Regions from separate parts of the Cupriavidus sp. GA3-3 genome, predicted to be linked through region 1. Evidence: predicted binding sites of a transcription regulator. Region 1 holds the regulator's gene; each other region holds the start of a gene.
What was found. Region 1 encodes sigma-54, which starts transcription at its own class of promoters, with help from an activator protein. Its sites were predicted from a motif close to TGGCANGNAANCTGCTTT; they were not measured.
Positions count from the first base shown of each region.

Region 2: the regulator sigma-54 is predicted to act here: its motif matches at 1,931-1,948, upstream of C265_RS14275 (circularly permuted type 2 ATP-grasp protein).
Region 3: the regulator sigma-54 is predicted to act here: its motif matches at 3,377-3,394, upstream of C265_RS27610 (ammonium transporter).

Region 1 is NZ_KB944502.1:152,465-157,220, reverse strand. Features, by position in the region: gene hprK (HPr(Ser) kinase/phosphatase) at 1-38, opposite strand, end outside; gene ptsN (PTS IIA-like nitrogen regulatory protein PtsN) at 120-575, opposite strand; gene hpf (ribosome hibernation-promoting factor, HPF/YfiA family) at 1,032-1,382, opposite strand; gene C265_RS26195 (RNA polymerase factor sigma-54) at 1,431-2,912, opposite strand; gene lptB (LPS export ABC transporter ATP-binding protein) at 3,047-3,847, opposite strand; gene lptA (lipopolysaccharide transport periplasmic protein LptA) at 3,916-4,566, opposite strand; gene lptC (LPS export ABC transporter periplasmic protein LptC) at 4,634-4,756, opposite strand, start outside.
Region 2 is NZ_KB944478.1:101,802-106,557, forward strand. Features, by position in the region: gene C265_RS14270 (alpha-E domain-containing protein) at 1-163, opposite strand, end outside; gene C265_RS14275 (circularly permuted type 2 ATP-grasp protein) at 231-1,706, opposite strand; gene C265_RS14280 (gluconokinase) at 2,041-2,547, opposite strand; gene edd (phosphogluconate dehydratase) at 2,699-4,594, opposite strand; gene C265_RS32200 (hypothetical protein) at 4,593-4,756, shown strand, end outside.
Region 3 is NZ_KB944503.1:200,555-205,310, reverse strand. Features, by position in the region: gene C265_RS27620 (Bcr/CflA family multidrug efflux MFS transporter) at 1-1,055, shown strand, start outside; gene C265_RS27615 (mechanosensitive ion channel family protein) at 1,075-1,929, opposite strand; gene C265_RS27610 (ammonium transporter) at 2,143-3,345, opposite strand; gene C265_RS27605 (HU family DNA-binding protein) at 3,855-4,136, shown strand; gene C265_RS27600 (acyl-CoA thioesterase) at 4,347-4,756, shown strand, end outside.

The DNA.
Region 1 (4,756 bases):
TCGAAGATGGACTGGGAGGTGACGCCGGTGAGTTCCATGCGGTATGACTGGTGGGGCGGTTTGCGAAGCGCCTTGGCGCCTGCCCGGTCTGGTGCCGGCCCGCTTGAGGGATCAGGGGATCAGGGATGCCATGCGATCAGCAACTGATGGACGGCATCGGGCGTGGGCAGCGTGGCCAGCCCTTCACGCATGTCGCGGTCGGAAAGCAGTTGCGCGATTTCGGACAGGATTTCCAGGTGCTGCTGCGTAGCCTGTTCGGGCACCAGCAGGAAGATCAGCAGCGATACCGGCTTGCCATCGGGCGATTCGAACGGAATTGGTTCGGCCAGGCGCATGAACGCGGCCAGCGGCTGCTTCAGGCCCTTGATGCGGCCGTGCGGGATTGCCACGCCGGCGCCCAGGCCGGTGGATCCAAGCGACTCGCGCGCGAACAGGTTGTCCGTCACGATGGCGCGCGCCACACCATGGTTGTTCTCGAAGAGGAGCCCGGCCTGCTCGAACACACGCTTCTTGCTGGTGACGCTGACGTCGAGGGTGATGTTGCCGGGTGGCAGCAATTTGGCCAAACGATTCATGGGCGATGCGCAGGATTTCAGTTAGCGGGCGGACCGTTCCGCCGGGCAGTGGGCTGGCTCCGGCCTGCCGTTGGCCTGGCCGGAGGCGTCCGGCCCATTATAGAGCAGCGACTACTCCCGCATTGTGCAGCGCAACGGGGCAAGCCGGTGCAGAAAGATACATGGTGATGCAATGGTGCCTCCGCGGCGGGGAGCCGGTGCACCGGGGCGGGGCACGGCCAGGATTCCCTCTCTTTGTATGGCGCAGCATACACCTTGGCGCAGCGCTTGCGAACACCCTTGCTCATTCGGGTGAAAAGCATCGGCTCCGGCGCCACAGCCGGGCCGCGCCGCCAGTGCGGGCGCGGCATGCCGGCGGCAACCGGGAACGCGAGGGCGCAAAAAAGCCGCGCTTCTTGGCGCGGCTTGCCTGTTAGATCCTGATTCAGCAGCCCGCTGCGGGGCTGCCGGGCACGGTCATTGCTGCATTTGCGCTGCGGCCATCTGGTACTTGACCGCTTCGCGGTCGTGGCCTTGCACGCGATCCTTGTAGCGGATCACCTGACGGTCCAGCTTGTCGACGAGTGCGTCGATCGCTGCATACAGGTCTTCGTGATGCGCTTCGACAAAGATGTCCTTGCCCTTGAGATGTAGATTGATTTCCGCGTACTGACGCCGGTCCTTTTCCTTATGGTTGTCGACAGAGAGCAGCACACTAACGCCAATGACTTGATCGAAATGCCTGACGATTCGCTCCAGCTTCGTTTCCACGTACTCACGCAGAGGGGGCGTGATGTCCAGGTGGTGTCCACTGATCTTGAAGTTCATAGCGCTTCTCCTTCTGAAAGAGCCTCACCAGGCAGGCGGTGGGCTCGGCTACAAAGACTTGCGGAGATTGACTGCGGGGATCTTCAGGGCTTCGCGATACTTGGCAACGGTGCGGCGTGCGACAACGAAGCCTTGTTCGCCCAGCAGTTCGGCAATGCGACTGTCGGAAAGGGGATTCCTCGGGTCTTCGGCTCCTATCAGTTGCTTGATCAAGGCGCGGATGGCCGTTGACGAAGCCGCGCCACCGGTTTCGGTGGACACGTGGCTGCCGAAGAAGTACTTCAGTTCGAAAGTACCCATCGGCGTTGCCATATATTTATTGGTCGTCACCCGGGAGATGGTTGACTCGTGTAAACCCAGTGTATCGGCAATCTCCCGCAAAACCAAGGGGCGCATGGCGATTTCGCCGTGGCTGAAAAAGTTCTTTTGACGCTCGACAATGGCCTGCGAGACACGCAGGATTGTGTCGAACCTCTGCTGGATGTTCTTGATCAGCCAGCGCGCCTCTTGCAGCTTCTGCTGCAGCCCGGCGGTGCCGGACTCACCCTTTGCGCCACGCAGGATTTGCGCATACATGTCATTGATGCGCAGCCTCGGCATCACATCCGGATTGAGCTGCGCGATCCAGCCGCCGCCACCCTTGCGCACGAACACGTCCGGCACCACGAAGTCCGCCTCCGGGCGGCTGTATGCATGGCCGGGGTAGGGCGCCAGCGAGCGGATCAGTTCGTGTGCGGACTTCAGCGCCGCTTCATCCACCTGCAGCGCCTTCTTCAGCCGCGTGTAGTCGCGTACTGCGAGCAACTCCAGGTGGTTGGTCACGATGTTCAGGGCCAGTTCGCGCTGCGGGTGCGTCAGGCGCCGCAACTGCAGGGCCAGGCACTCGGCGGCGTTGCGCGCGCCCACGCCGGGCGGGTCGAAGCTCTGCAGCAGCGTGAGGATGGCGTGGACCTCCTCGATCTCGAACTCGAGTTCTTCCGGCAACTCCGTGCAGATCTCCTCAAGCGATGCGCTCAGGTAGCCATCGTCGTCGAGCGATTCGATCAGGAAGATGGCCAGGCCCTTGTCGCGCGCCGAGATCTTCAGCGGCGTGAGCTGTTCCATCAGGTACTCGCGCAGCGTGGGCTCGGCTTCGCGCAGCTGCATCGGCGTTTTTTCGTCCTCGTCGCCCTGGGGGCGGCGGGCAAAGTCGTCCAGGCTCCACTCGCTGCTGCCATAGTCGTCGCCGTTGCCGCTGTCGCCATAGCTGTCGTCGTCAGCCGCGCCGTCGGCGCGGGCCTCGCCATTGCCCTGCGGCTCTGCCGGCGCGGGCGCCGGTGCGCTCTGCAGGTTGACCGAGCCGTCGGCCGCCACGCGCAGCGGGCTTTCGATCCAGTCGTTCTCGCGTTCGAGCAGAGGGTTTTCCGTCAGTGCCTGTTCGACCTCTTGCTGCAGTTCCAGCGTGGAAAGCTGCAGCAGCCGGATCGACTGCTGCAGTTGCGGGGTCAGGGCCAGATGCTGGGAAAGGCGGAGCTGTAGCGACGGTTTCATGCGACCTATTCTATGCGCATCTTTCCGTTGTTGGAACGGAAATTGCTATCGCTTATGCGGTCTGATCGCTGCTGGCTGTGGTAGGCCCACGTGCGCCCGCGAATAGGCCTGCCGCTCCATGGCAGGCCGCTGCATCACATGCGGAAGTTCTCGCCCAGGTAGACGCGCCGCACTGCGTCATTGGCGATGATTTCCTCGGGCTGGCCCGCGGCCAGCACCGTGCCTTCGCTGATGATGTAGGCGTGGTCGCAGATGCCGAGCGTCTCGCGCACGTTGTGGTCGGTGATCAGCACGCCGATATTGCGTGCCTTGAGGAAGCTGACGATGCGCTGGATCTCGCCCACGGCGATCGGGTCCACGCCGGCGAAGGGTTCGTCCAGCAGGATGAAGCGCGGCGACGACGCCAGCGCGCGCGCGATTTCCACGCGGCGGCGCTCGCCGCCCGACAGCGACAGCGCCGGGTTGTTGCGCAGGTGCGCGATCTGCAGGTCGTCGAGCAGCGAATCCAGGCGGCGCTCGATCTCGGCCTTGGGCAGCGGCTTGCCGTTGCTCACCTGCAGCTCCAGCACCGCGCGGATGTTCTCTTCGACGTTGAGCTTGCGGAATACCGAGGCTTCCTGCGGCAGGTACGACAGCCCCATGCGCGCGCGCTCGTGGATCGGCAGGCCGCTGATGTGGTCGCCGTCGAGCACGATATCGCCTTCGTCCAGCGCCACCAGGCCCACGATCATGTAGAAGGAGGTGGTCTTGCCCGCGCCGTTGGGCCCGAGCAGGCCAACCACCTCGCCGCTCTTCACGTCGAGCGAGACGTCCTTGACCACCGTGCGCGAGCCATAGCGTTTCTTCAGGTGGCGCACGACCAGCGTGCTGCCGCCGGCAAGGACGGTGGAGGCTTCGACGGAAGGCTTGTCGGCGATGGTTGCGGTATCGGTCATTGGCACAGTCTGGCGTTCAGGCGTTTCTGGCGCCGGCCGCATGCGATGCACGCAGCCGGCGCCAGGCGTCAGGGTTTGTTGGCAGGCGCGGGCGCCGGCTTCAGGTCCAGCGGCGAGCCGCCGCTGCCCGTGGCGCCGGCCTTCTGGTCCTGGCGCGGCGACAGCACCGCGCGCACGCGGCCGGACGGATTGGCGGCCGCGGCATCGCCGCTACCGCCGCCGGCAGCCGTGTAGAACTCCTTGCGGCTGTCGTAGGTCAGCACCGCGCCGCGGATCTCGTCGACCTGCTTGGCGCCCTGCAGGCGCGCCATGCGGGCATTGCCGATCAGCTTGGAGTACTCCTGCTTGCCGTCGTACTCGATGCGGTCGCCCCAGCCGTCGATGTATTCGTCGACGCCTTCGCGCTTCTGCCGGATGTAGGCCTGCTTGCCCGGCTTGGCGGTGGCCACCGCGAACTGGTAGCCCTCGGGATCGGTGCGCAGTTCGGCGGCGTCGGACTTCAGGATCATGGTGCCCTTGGTCAGCACCACATTGCCGGTCAGCGTATAGATCTGCTTGACGTCGTCATAGCTGGCGTTGTCCGCCTCCAGCACCATCGGCTTGTCGCGGTCCGCGCGCTCGGCCAGGGCGGGCTGGGCCAGCAGGCCGAAGGCCATGGCCAGGGCGAGCAGGGCCGGGGCGGTGCGTCGACGGGACGATGTCGTCAGGGAAGCAGTCATGTTGGCAGGGTTGCTTGAGGGCGTCTGGGTACGTTGGTGCGGGTTGGTGCGGCCCCCGGGCCGGGGCTCAGGACCCCGGCGCGCGGCCAGGGGTCGGCCCGGTGATGATGGTGCCGCGTACATTGCCGAGCAATTGTACTTCGCGCGTGACGTTGTTGAAGATCAGGCCGTTGGCGGTCATCACCGACGG
Region 2 (4,756 bases), on a different contig from region 1:
GCTCCGAGATATCGAGCATGGCCCACCAGCCCTGCTCGGCCACCTCGGCCGATTGCGGCAGGAGCGAGGTCTGGTAGTTGACGTCGAGCATGCGCGCGGTGTTCTCCGCGCGCTCGGTGTAGCGGGCCATCCAGAACAGGTGGTCGGCGGTGCGGCTCAGCATGTGGGCTCTCCTGGCGTGGCGGCGGTCGCCATGGCGGTCGTTGCGGCGGTCATCATGTGGTTCGCGTTCATCGTTCCAGCACCCAGGTGTCCTTGGTGCCGCCCCCTTGCGAGGAATTCACCACCAGCGAGCCCTCGCGCAGCGCCACGCGGGTCAGCCCGCCAGGCACCATGCGCACCTCCTTGCCCGACAGCACGAACGGGCGCAGGTCGATATGGCGCGGCGCGATGCCCGACTCCACATAGGTCGGGCAGGTCGACAGCGCCAGCGTCGGCTGCGCGATGTACTGCTCCGGGCGCGCCTTCACCACTTCGCGGAAGGCATCGATCTCGGCCCGCGTGGCGGCCGGGCCGACCAGCATGCCGTAGCCGCCGGCGCCGTGGGTCTCCTTGACCACCAGTTCTTCCATATGGTCCAGCACGTACTGCAGGTCGTCCGGGCGCCGGCACATATAGGTCGGCACGTTGCTGAGGATGGCCTCTTCGCCCAGGTAGAAGCGGATCATGTCGGGCACGTACGGATAGATCGACTTGTCGTCGGCCACGCCCGTGCCGATGGCGTTGCAGATGGTCACGTTGCCGGCGCGGTAGACCGACAGCAAGCCGGCCGCGCCCAGCGAGGAATCGTGGCGGAACACCAGCGGGTCGAGGAAGTCGTCGTCGACGCGGCGGTAGATCACGTCGACGCGCTGCGGGCCCTGCGTGGTGCGCATGAACAGGTGGTCGTCCTCGACGAAGAGATCGCTGCCTTCGACCAGTTCCACGCCCATCTGCTGCGCCAGGAAGGCATGCTCGAAGTAGGCCGAGTTGTACATGCCCGGCGTCAGCACCACCACGGTGGGATCGGCAATGGCCTGCGGCGACACCCCGCGCAGCATGTCGAGCAACAGGTCAGGATAGTGGGCCACCGGCGCCACGCGGTTGCGCGCGAACAGGTCCGGGAACAACCGCATCATCATCTTGCGGTTTTCCAGCATGTACGACACGCCCGAGGGCACGCGCAGGTTGTCTTCCAGCACGTAGAACTCGCCCTCGCCGGCGCGCACCACGTCGATGCCGGCCACGTGCGCATAGATGTCGTGCGGCACGTTGACGCCGAGCATCTCGGGCCGGTACTGGGCGTTGTTGTAGATCTGGTCGGGCGGGATCACGCCGGCGCGGATGATGTCCTGGCCGTGGTAGATATCGTGGACAAAGCGGTTGAGCGCGGCCACGCGCTGGCGCAGCCCTTTTTCCAGCAGCGCCCATTCGTTCGCCGGGAAGATGCGCGGGATCACGTCGAACGGAATGGTGCGTTCGGTGCCGCTGTTGGCTTCATCCTTGTCGCCGTAGACGGCAAAGGTAATGCCCACGCGCCGGAAGATCAGGTCGGCCTCGGCGCGCTTGTTGCCCATCGTGCCTTCAGACTGCCGCGCCAGCCAGTCAGCGAAATGCCGGTAATGCGGGCGCACCGCGCCTTCAGGCAACGCCTGCCCCGCCTGGATAACCCATTGCGCCCCGTCCGTGCGCCAGTCCAGCATCTCGTCGAAATACCGCCCCGCCATGATGGCCGTTCCTCCATGTCGCGGGCTTCCGGTGCTACCGCTTCACTGCGACTTCGTGGTCGCTACCGGCTGCCCTGGTTTTGCCCTGGCTTTCCCGTCCCCAGCCCGCCGCGCCTGCCCGTTCGGGACGCTCACGGCGATACTGTCGAGTCACTGGCCCTTTCAGCATACCCGTACCGGCGAAACCCGCAAGCTGGCGGGCGCCGGCCGGCACGGAAAGTGAACTAGCAAGATGTCTGCCAGCGCACGCAAAAGCGGCCGCCAGCCAGGCTGGCGGCCGCTTGCGGGCTGCACGGGAACGGGGCCGGCCGGAACGGTCGGCGAGGTCAGCAGGTCAGCGCGCCGCGCCGGCGCCCTGCGGCACCGTGGCCTGCAGGATGGTGGCGACCAGCGCCTCGGGCGACTGGCGGATGTCGAGCACCAGCGCGTCGCTGGGCTCTTCCAGCGTATCGAACTGGCTTTGCAGCAGGTCGGGGTTGAAGAAGTGTTCCGTGCGCGCGGACAGGCGCGTGCCGATCAGCGATGCATCGCCCTTCATGAAGACGAAGGTCACGCCGCCGTCGGGCGGGGTCAGCCGGTCGCGGTAGGCCTGGCGCAGTGCCGAGCAGGTGAACACATGGGTGCGGCCTTCGGCCCGGGCCGCGTCGATGGCGGCGCGCATGGCCGCCAGCCATGGCCAGCGGTCTTCGTCGGTCAGCGGGACGCCAGCGTGCATCTTGGCCTTGTTGGCGTCGCTGTGGAATGCATCGGCGTCATGGAAGCCGCAGCCCAGTCGCTGCGCCAGCAACTGGCCGACCGTGGTCTTGCCGCTGCCGGAAACGCCCATCAGGATATAGATCATGTCTGCTCCGTCGGTCTTGGTATCGGATGGTGTCGCCATCCTTGTCTGTCCTTGTCGGTCCAGCTGGACGTCCTTGCGGCGGCGCAAAGACGTCCGGGGGGGCGCTGCCGCCCCGCAGGGAACTTCAGGGGAAAATCGGCCTCAGGCCTGGCTATTGTGCGACGGTTTGCGCCGCTGCGGTACGTTGGCGCCCGCCTGCGCCGGCCCCAACATCCGCCTCGGACAGGTCAAGTGCGCTGCCGCCCTCTTCCGCGATGCGCGCGTGGCGCCGGAACAGGCCGAACAGGCCGCGCCCCAGGCTGAATTGCGCGAAATCGTCGTCCGGCGCCGCGGCCAGCTCGCGCGCCGCGAATTCACGTTCGTCGCCCAGCCACTGCAGCGTGCCGGCAACGGCATCGACACGGATGCGGTCGCCGTCGCGCACGCGCGCGAGCGCGCCGCCGGCCAGCGCCTCGGGGCCAACGTGGATCACCGCCGGCACCTTGCCCGACGCGCCGGACATGCGGCCGTCGGTCACCAGCGCCACCTTGTGGCCGGCGTCCTGCAGCGCGCCCAGCACCGGGGTCAGGCGGTGCAGCTCGGGCATGCCGTTGGCGTTCGGCCCCTGGAAACGCACCACCGCGACCAGGTCGCCGGTCAGCTCGCCCGCATCGAAGGCCGCCTGCAGCGCCTCCTGCGCATCGAACACCCGCACCGGGGCTTCGACCACGCGGTGCTCCGGCGCCACCGCCGAGACCTTGATCACGCCGCGGCCCAGGTTGCCCTGCATCAGCCGCAACCCGCCCTCGGCCGAGAAAGGCTCCGCGACCGTCGCCAGCACCTGCGCGTCGCCGCTGTGCGCCGCGCCGTCGCGCCAGCGCAGCACGCCGTCGGCCATCACCGGCTCCTGCGCATAGCGGGCCAGCCCGGGGCCGGCCACGGTCTGCACGTCCTCATGCAGCAGGCCGGCCTGCAGCAGTTCGCGGATGACGAAACCGGCGCCGCCCGCGGCATGGAAGTGGTTCACATCGGCCGAGCCGTTCGGGTAGACGCGCGCCAGCAGCGGCGTGATGCGCGACAGCAGATCGAAATCGTTCCAGTCGATGACGATGCCCGCGGCGCGCGCCATCGCCACCAGGTGGATGGTGTGGTTGGTGGAGCCGCCGGTCGCCAGCAGGCCGACCATGGCGTTGGCAATGGCGCGCTCGTCGACGATGCGCGCCAGCGGCAGGTATTCGTCGCCGCGCGCGCGCAGGGCGATCGCGCGTTGCGCGGCCGCCGCGGTCAGCGCATCGCGCAGGCCGCTGTCCGGGTGCACGAAGGCCGCGCCCGGCAGGTGCAGGCCCATGATTTCCATCAGGAACTGGTTGCTGTTGGCGGTGCCGTAGAAGGTGCAGGTGCCGGCGCCGTGGTAGGCCTGGCATTCGGCTTCGAGCAGCGCATCGCGCCCGACCTGGCCGGTGGCGTAGAGCTGGCGCACGCGCGCCTTCTCCTTGTTGGGCAGCCCGCTGGCCATCGGGCCCGCCGGCACGAACACCATCGGCAGGTGGCCGAACTGCAGCGCGCCCATCAGCAGGCCGGGCACGATCTTGTCGCACACGCCCAGCATCAGCGCCGCATCAAAGGTGTTGTGCGACAGCGCCACCGCGGTGCCCATCGCAATCGCATCGCGCGAGAACAGCGACAGCTCCATGCCCGGGTTGCCCTGCGTGATGCCGTCGCACATCGCCGGCACGCCGCCCGCCACCTGCGCCACCGCGCCCACCGCGCGCGCGGCCTCGCGGATCACGGCGGGGTAGCGCTCGTACGGCTGGTGCGCCGACAGCATGTCGTTGTACGCGGTGACGATGCCCAGGTTGGGGGCATGGTCGACGCGCAGCTTCAGCTTGTCGTTGGCCGGCAATGCGGCAAAGCCGTGCGCCAGGTTGGCGCAGGACATGCCGCGCAGCGGCCCCAGTTCAGCCTGCGCGCGCTCGCAGCGGGCAAGGTAGGCGGCGCGGCTGGCGCGGCTGCGCGCGACGATGCACTCGGTGACGGCAAGAAGCTCGGCATGGACGGCAGAAGGCATGGCGGAGACGTTCCTTGTGGGCTTGGTGGCGGCGCGGCAATGCCGCGCCATCGCATGTAGATTTTCTACAGATCGCCGCCATTATACCGAGCGCGAGCACGCCGTCGACCCGCTCATGCATCACAATTGCGCAGAAATTCCCGGAATCAGGGCAAACCCCGA
Region 3 (4,756 bases), on a different contig from region 1:
AGGTGCAGCTGACCCTCGGCACATTCCTGGTGGGGCTGGCGCTGGGGCAGGCGTTCTATGGGCCGTTCAGCGACCGCTTCGGGCGCAAGCCGCCGCTCTATGTCGGCCTGTGCCTCTATGTGGCCGCCGCGGTGGGCTGCGCGCTGGCACGCAGCGTGGAGTCGCTGATGCTGTGGCGCTTCCTGCAGGCGCTGGGCGGCTGCGCCGGCATGGTGATGGCACGCGCGGTGATCCGCGACCGGCTTGAGGCGCATGAGTCGGCGCGCGCCTTCTCGTCGCTGATGCTGGTGATGGGGGTTGCGCCGATCCTGGCACCGATCGTCGGCGGCGCCATTCTCTCGGTGTCGGGCTGGCGCGCGATCTTCTGGGTGCTGGCGGTGGCAGGGATGCTGATCCTGCTGCTGGTACACCTGCGCATGGAGGAATCGCTGGACCGGCGCCATGCGGCGCCGCTGAGGCTCGGCACGGTGGCGAAAAGCTACGCCGAGCTGCTGCGGGATCGCGAATTCCTCGGCTATTCGCTGTCTGCGGGTTTCGGCTCGGCGGGCATGTTCGCGTATATCTCCGGCTCGCCGTTCGTGCTGATCGAGCTGCACGGCATTGCGCCGTCGCACTACGGTTTTGTGTTCGGTGCCAATGCGCTGGGCCTGATCACGATGTCGCAGCTCAACGCCAGGCTGGTGCGCGGCCGCTCGCTCGATCAGGTGCTCGGGGGCGCGCTGCTGGCTGCCTGTGCAGCGGGCCTGGCGCTGGCTGTTGCCGCGCTTGCAGGCGTGGCGGTGCTGCCGGTGCTGCTGGCGGGCTTTTTCGTCTTTATCGGCGCGCTCGGCTGCGTATCGCCGAATGCGTCGGCACTGGCGCTCGCCCATCAGGGCCATCGCGCCGGCACGGCTTCGGCGCTGATGGGCACGCTGCAGTTTTCACTCGGGACGCTGGGCGGCGCGGCAGTCAGCCTGTGGCGCGACGGCACCGCGCTGCCGCTGGGCGTGGTGATGGCGGCCTGCGGCGCGGGCGCGGTGCTGATGCGATACTACGGGCGCTCAGGCCCCCGCTGATACCGTCTGCGAGCCGTCGTCAGGCAGCCTGTTGCGCGGCGGCCTGCTGCGCCAAAGCCTGTTGCACCACCACCATCTGCGCCGGCATTGGTGCGGCATAGCCGGCCTGGCCGAAGCTCTCGCGGATGATGCGGTTGGTATCGAAATAGACTTGCCAGTAGTGGTCGTTGTGGCAGTACGGACGCACCGCCAGCACCGGGCCGACCAGCGTGAACTCCAGGATCTCGACATCGACCGGGGGCTCGGCCAGCACGTTGGGGATCTCCGCGATGCGGGCCTTCAGCAGCGCTGCCGCATGGGCGGTGTCGGTGCTGCCGGCAAGCTGCGCTTTCAGTTCCACGCGCCGGTACGGGTTGGCCGTGAAGTTCTGGATGGTATCGCTGAAGATCTTGTTGTTGCCGACCACGGTCTGCACATTGTCCGGTGTGTCGAGCGAGGTCGCGAACAGGCCGATCTCGCGCACCGTGCCGGTCACGCCGCCGATCGTCACGAAGTCTCCCACCTTGAACGGGCGCAGCACCACCAGGAACGCACCGGCAGCGAAGTTCGCCATCAACCCCGACCAGGCCATGCCGATGGCCACGCCAGCGGCGGCGATCAGTGCGGCGAAGGTCGTGGTCTGGATGCCGAAGTAGCCAAGGATGCCGATCACCAGCACCACGTTCAGCGTCACGGTGACGATCGAGCCGACATAGCGCAGCAGCGTGGGATCGACCTTCTGCTTGCCGAGCGCGTTCTGCACCATGCGCACGACAAAGTGGATCAGCCAGCGGCCGATGACCCAGAAGGCAAGGGCTGCCAGGATCTTGACCCCGAATTCTGTCGCGTAGGTGACGACCAGGGCCTTGAGGTTATCGAAGGTAGTGGCATCCATCGGCGTAGTCCTTTCATGTTGGTGTCCGGCCGGCCGCCGGCACAACATCCCCCGATTCAGCCGGCAGCAATGTGCTAGCCCTGCGCGCTGTTGCGGCGCAATACATGGGCACGGCAATTATTGAGACGCCGTACCGGAAGTGCAAGCAAATTATTGTTAAGACAAGCTGCCTTGCGCAGCTTGTCTATTTAAATCAGGACGGCCCGCACGCCATTACCAGTTGGTTTCCCGTTCCGGCGTTGCCGAAATCCGGTGCAAGGTCAGGTCCGCTCCGTTGAATTCGCCTTCGGCATCGAGCCGGATGCCCACCAGCTTCTTCAGCGCGCCATATACCAGGGTGCCCCCGGCCAGCGCCACCACGATGCCAAGCACGGTGCCGATCGCCTGCGCGCCCAGCGACACACCGCCCAACCCGCCCAGCGTCCTGGCCCCGAAGATGCCCGCGGCAATGCCGCCCCAGGCGCCGCACAGCCCGTGCAGAGGCCACACGCCGAGCACGTCATCGATATGCCATTTGTTCTGCGCCAGCGTGAACATATAGACAAAGAGCGCGCCGGCCACCGCGCCGGTGATCAGCGCGCCGAGCGGGTGCATCAGGTCCGAGCCAGCGCACACCGCCACCAGTCCGGCCAGCGGCCCGTTGTAGGCAAAGCCCGGGTCGTTGCGTCCGGCCGCCCAGGCCGCCAGCGTGCCGCCGGCCATTGCCATCAGCGAGTTGATTGCCACCAGGCCGCTGACCTTGTCGACCGTCTGCGCGCTCATGACGTTGAAGCCGAACCAGCCCACCGCCAGCACCCAGGCGCCTAGCGCCAGGAACGGGATGTTTGAGGGCGGATGGGCGCTGATGCGGCCGTCCTTCTGGTAGCGCCCGCGCCGTGCGCCCAGCAGCAGCACCGCGGGCAGCGCGATCCAGCCGCCCAGCGCATGCACCACCACCGAGCCGGCGAAGTCATGGAATGGCGCGCCGGCCACGCGCGTAATCCAGTCCTGCACACCATAGCGCTGGTTCCAGGCGATGCCTTCGAAGAACGGATAGACAAAACCTACCAGCACGAAGGTGGCGACCAGTTGCGGGTTGAAGCGTGAACGCTCGGCAATACCGCCCGAGATAATCGCAGGAATGGCCGCGGCAAATGTCGCCAGGAAAAAGAACTTGACCAGTTCGTAACCGTTTTTCTGCGCCAGCGTTTCGGCCCCGGACATGAATTGCACGCCGTAGGCAATGGTGTAGCCGATAAAGAAATAGGCGATGGTCGAAACTGCAAAATCCACCAGGATCTTTACCAGTGCGTTGACCTGGTTCTTCTTGCGCACCGTGCCCAGTTCCAGGAAGGCGAAGCCGGCGTGCATGGCCAGCACCATGATGGCGCCTAGCAGGATAAACAGGGCGTCGGTGCCGGTCTTCCAGTCGTCCATAGTGACCTCATGCTCAAAATGGGAGCGTGAGTACGCAAAAAGCATTCCAGCAACGGCCGCATCCTGGTGCCATGTGCACCTTGTCGGGTAAAACCGCACCGGAATGCCGCGCGCAGGCAGGGGCGGGCGCTGCTGGTAGCGTTGCCGCTGGCATCGCCGTGATAGTGCAGATGCGCCAAAATGGCGCGAAACGGCGGCGCGGGCTGAACCGTTATGGTGCGGCGCCCCATTTGTGGGAATCTATCCTATGCTGCTGGTTTGCCCCACGCGCGGGCCGGTCTGGCGTTGCCGCGCTGCGGGACGGCCCGGCAAAGCCGGCTTCTGGCAAGCGGGAAAAGCGTGGAAAATTGCCCGCTAACCGGCCTCAATCAAGGATTTGCGGGTTTTTTTGTCGCATTGGTGCCACTGGGGATTGCTCTACGCGCGACGGGCAGATTAGACTGCGCCGATCGATGGCTTTGCCGCGAGGCACGCACATCGGTGACGACGACCAACAAGGGAAATCAGCCATGAATAAAGGTGAACTGGTATCGGCCATCGCCGCGGAAGCAGAACTGAGCAATGCCGCCGCCGAGCGCGCGCTCAACGCAGCGCTGGACAGTATCAAGAAGGCAGTGGCAAAGGGCGATTCGGTGACGCTGGTGGGCTTTGGCAGCTTCAGCGCCGGCAAACGCGCCGCCCGCACCGGCCGCAATCCGCGCACCGGTGAAACCATCAAGATCCCGGCCGCCAAGACGGTCAAGTTCTCTGCCGGGCAGGGTTTCAAGGACGCGGTGAACAAGAAGAAGTAAGCAGTTTGCGTCCACAGCGTGAAAAGCGGCCTTGCAGGCCGCTTTTTTGTTGCCTGGCACGGCCACGCCTGCCGGTACCGGGCTGCAGCCGGCAACGGCGGGCACGATCCGGGTTAAACTGCCGGCGCCAGCGTTCCGGCGTGCAGTCAGGCAATGCCGCCGTCGCAGGTTCGCCCCAGAAATCCCGCCCCCGCAATCCGTACCCGCATCATGAACGATCTGTCCCACCAGCTTTCCATGACCGTGCTGATGACGCCGGACATGGCCAACTTCTCCGGCAACGTCCACGGCGGCACCATCCTCAAGTACCTGGACATGGTTGCCTATGCGTGCGCCAGCCGCTACGCCGGCCGCTACGTGGTAACGCTGTCGGTCGACCAGGTGGTGTTTCGCCAGCCGATCCACGTGGGCGAGCTGGTGACCTTCCTGGCCTCGGTCAACTTCACCGGCCGCAGCTCGATGGAAATCGGCATCAAGGTGGTGACGGAAAATATCCGCAGCAAGCTGGTGCGCCATACCAACAGCTGCTACTTCACCATGGTGGCCGTGGACGACAACGGCACGCCGGCCGAGGTGCCGCCGCTGGAGCCGCGCGACGAGGTGGAGCGCCAGCGCTTTGC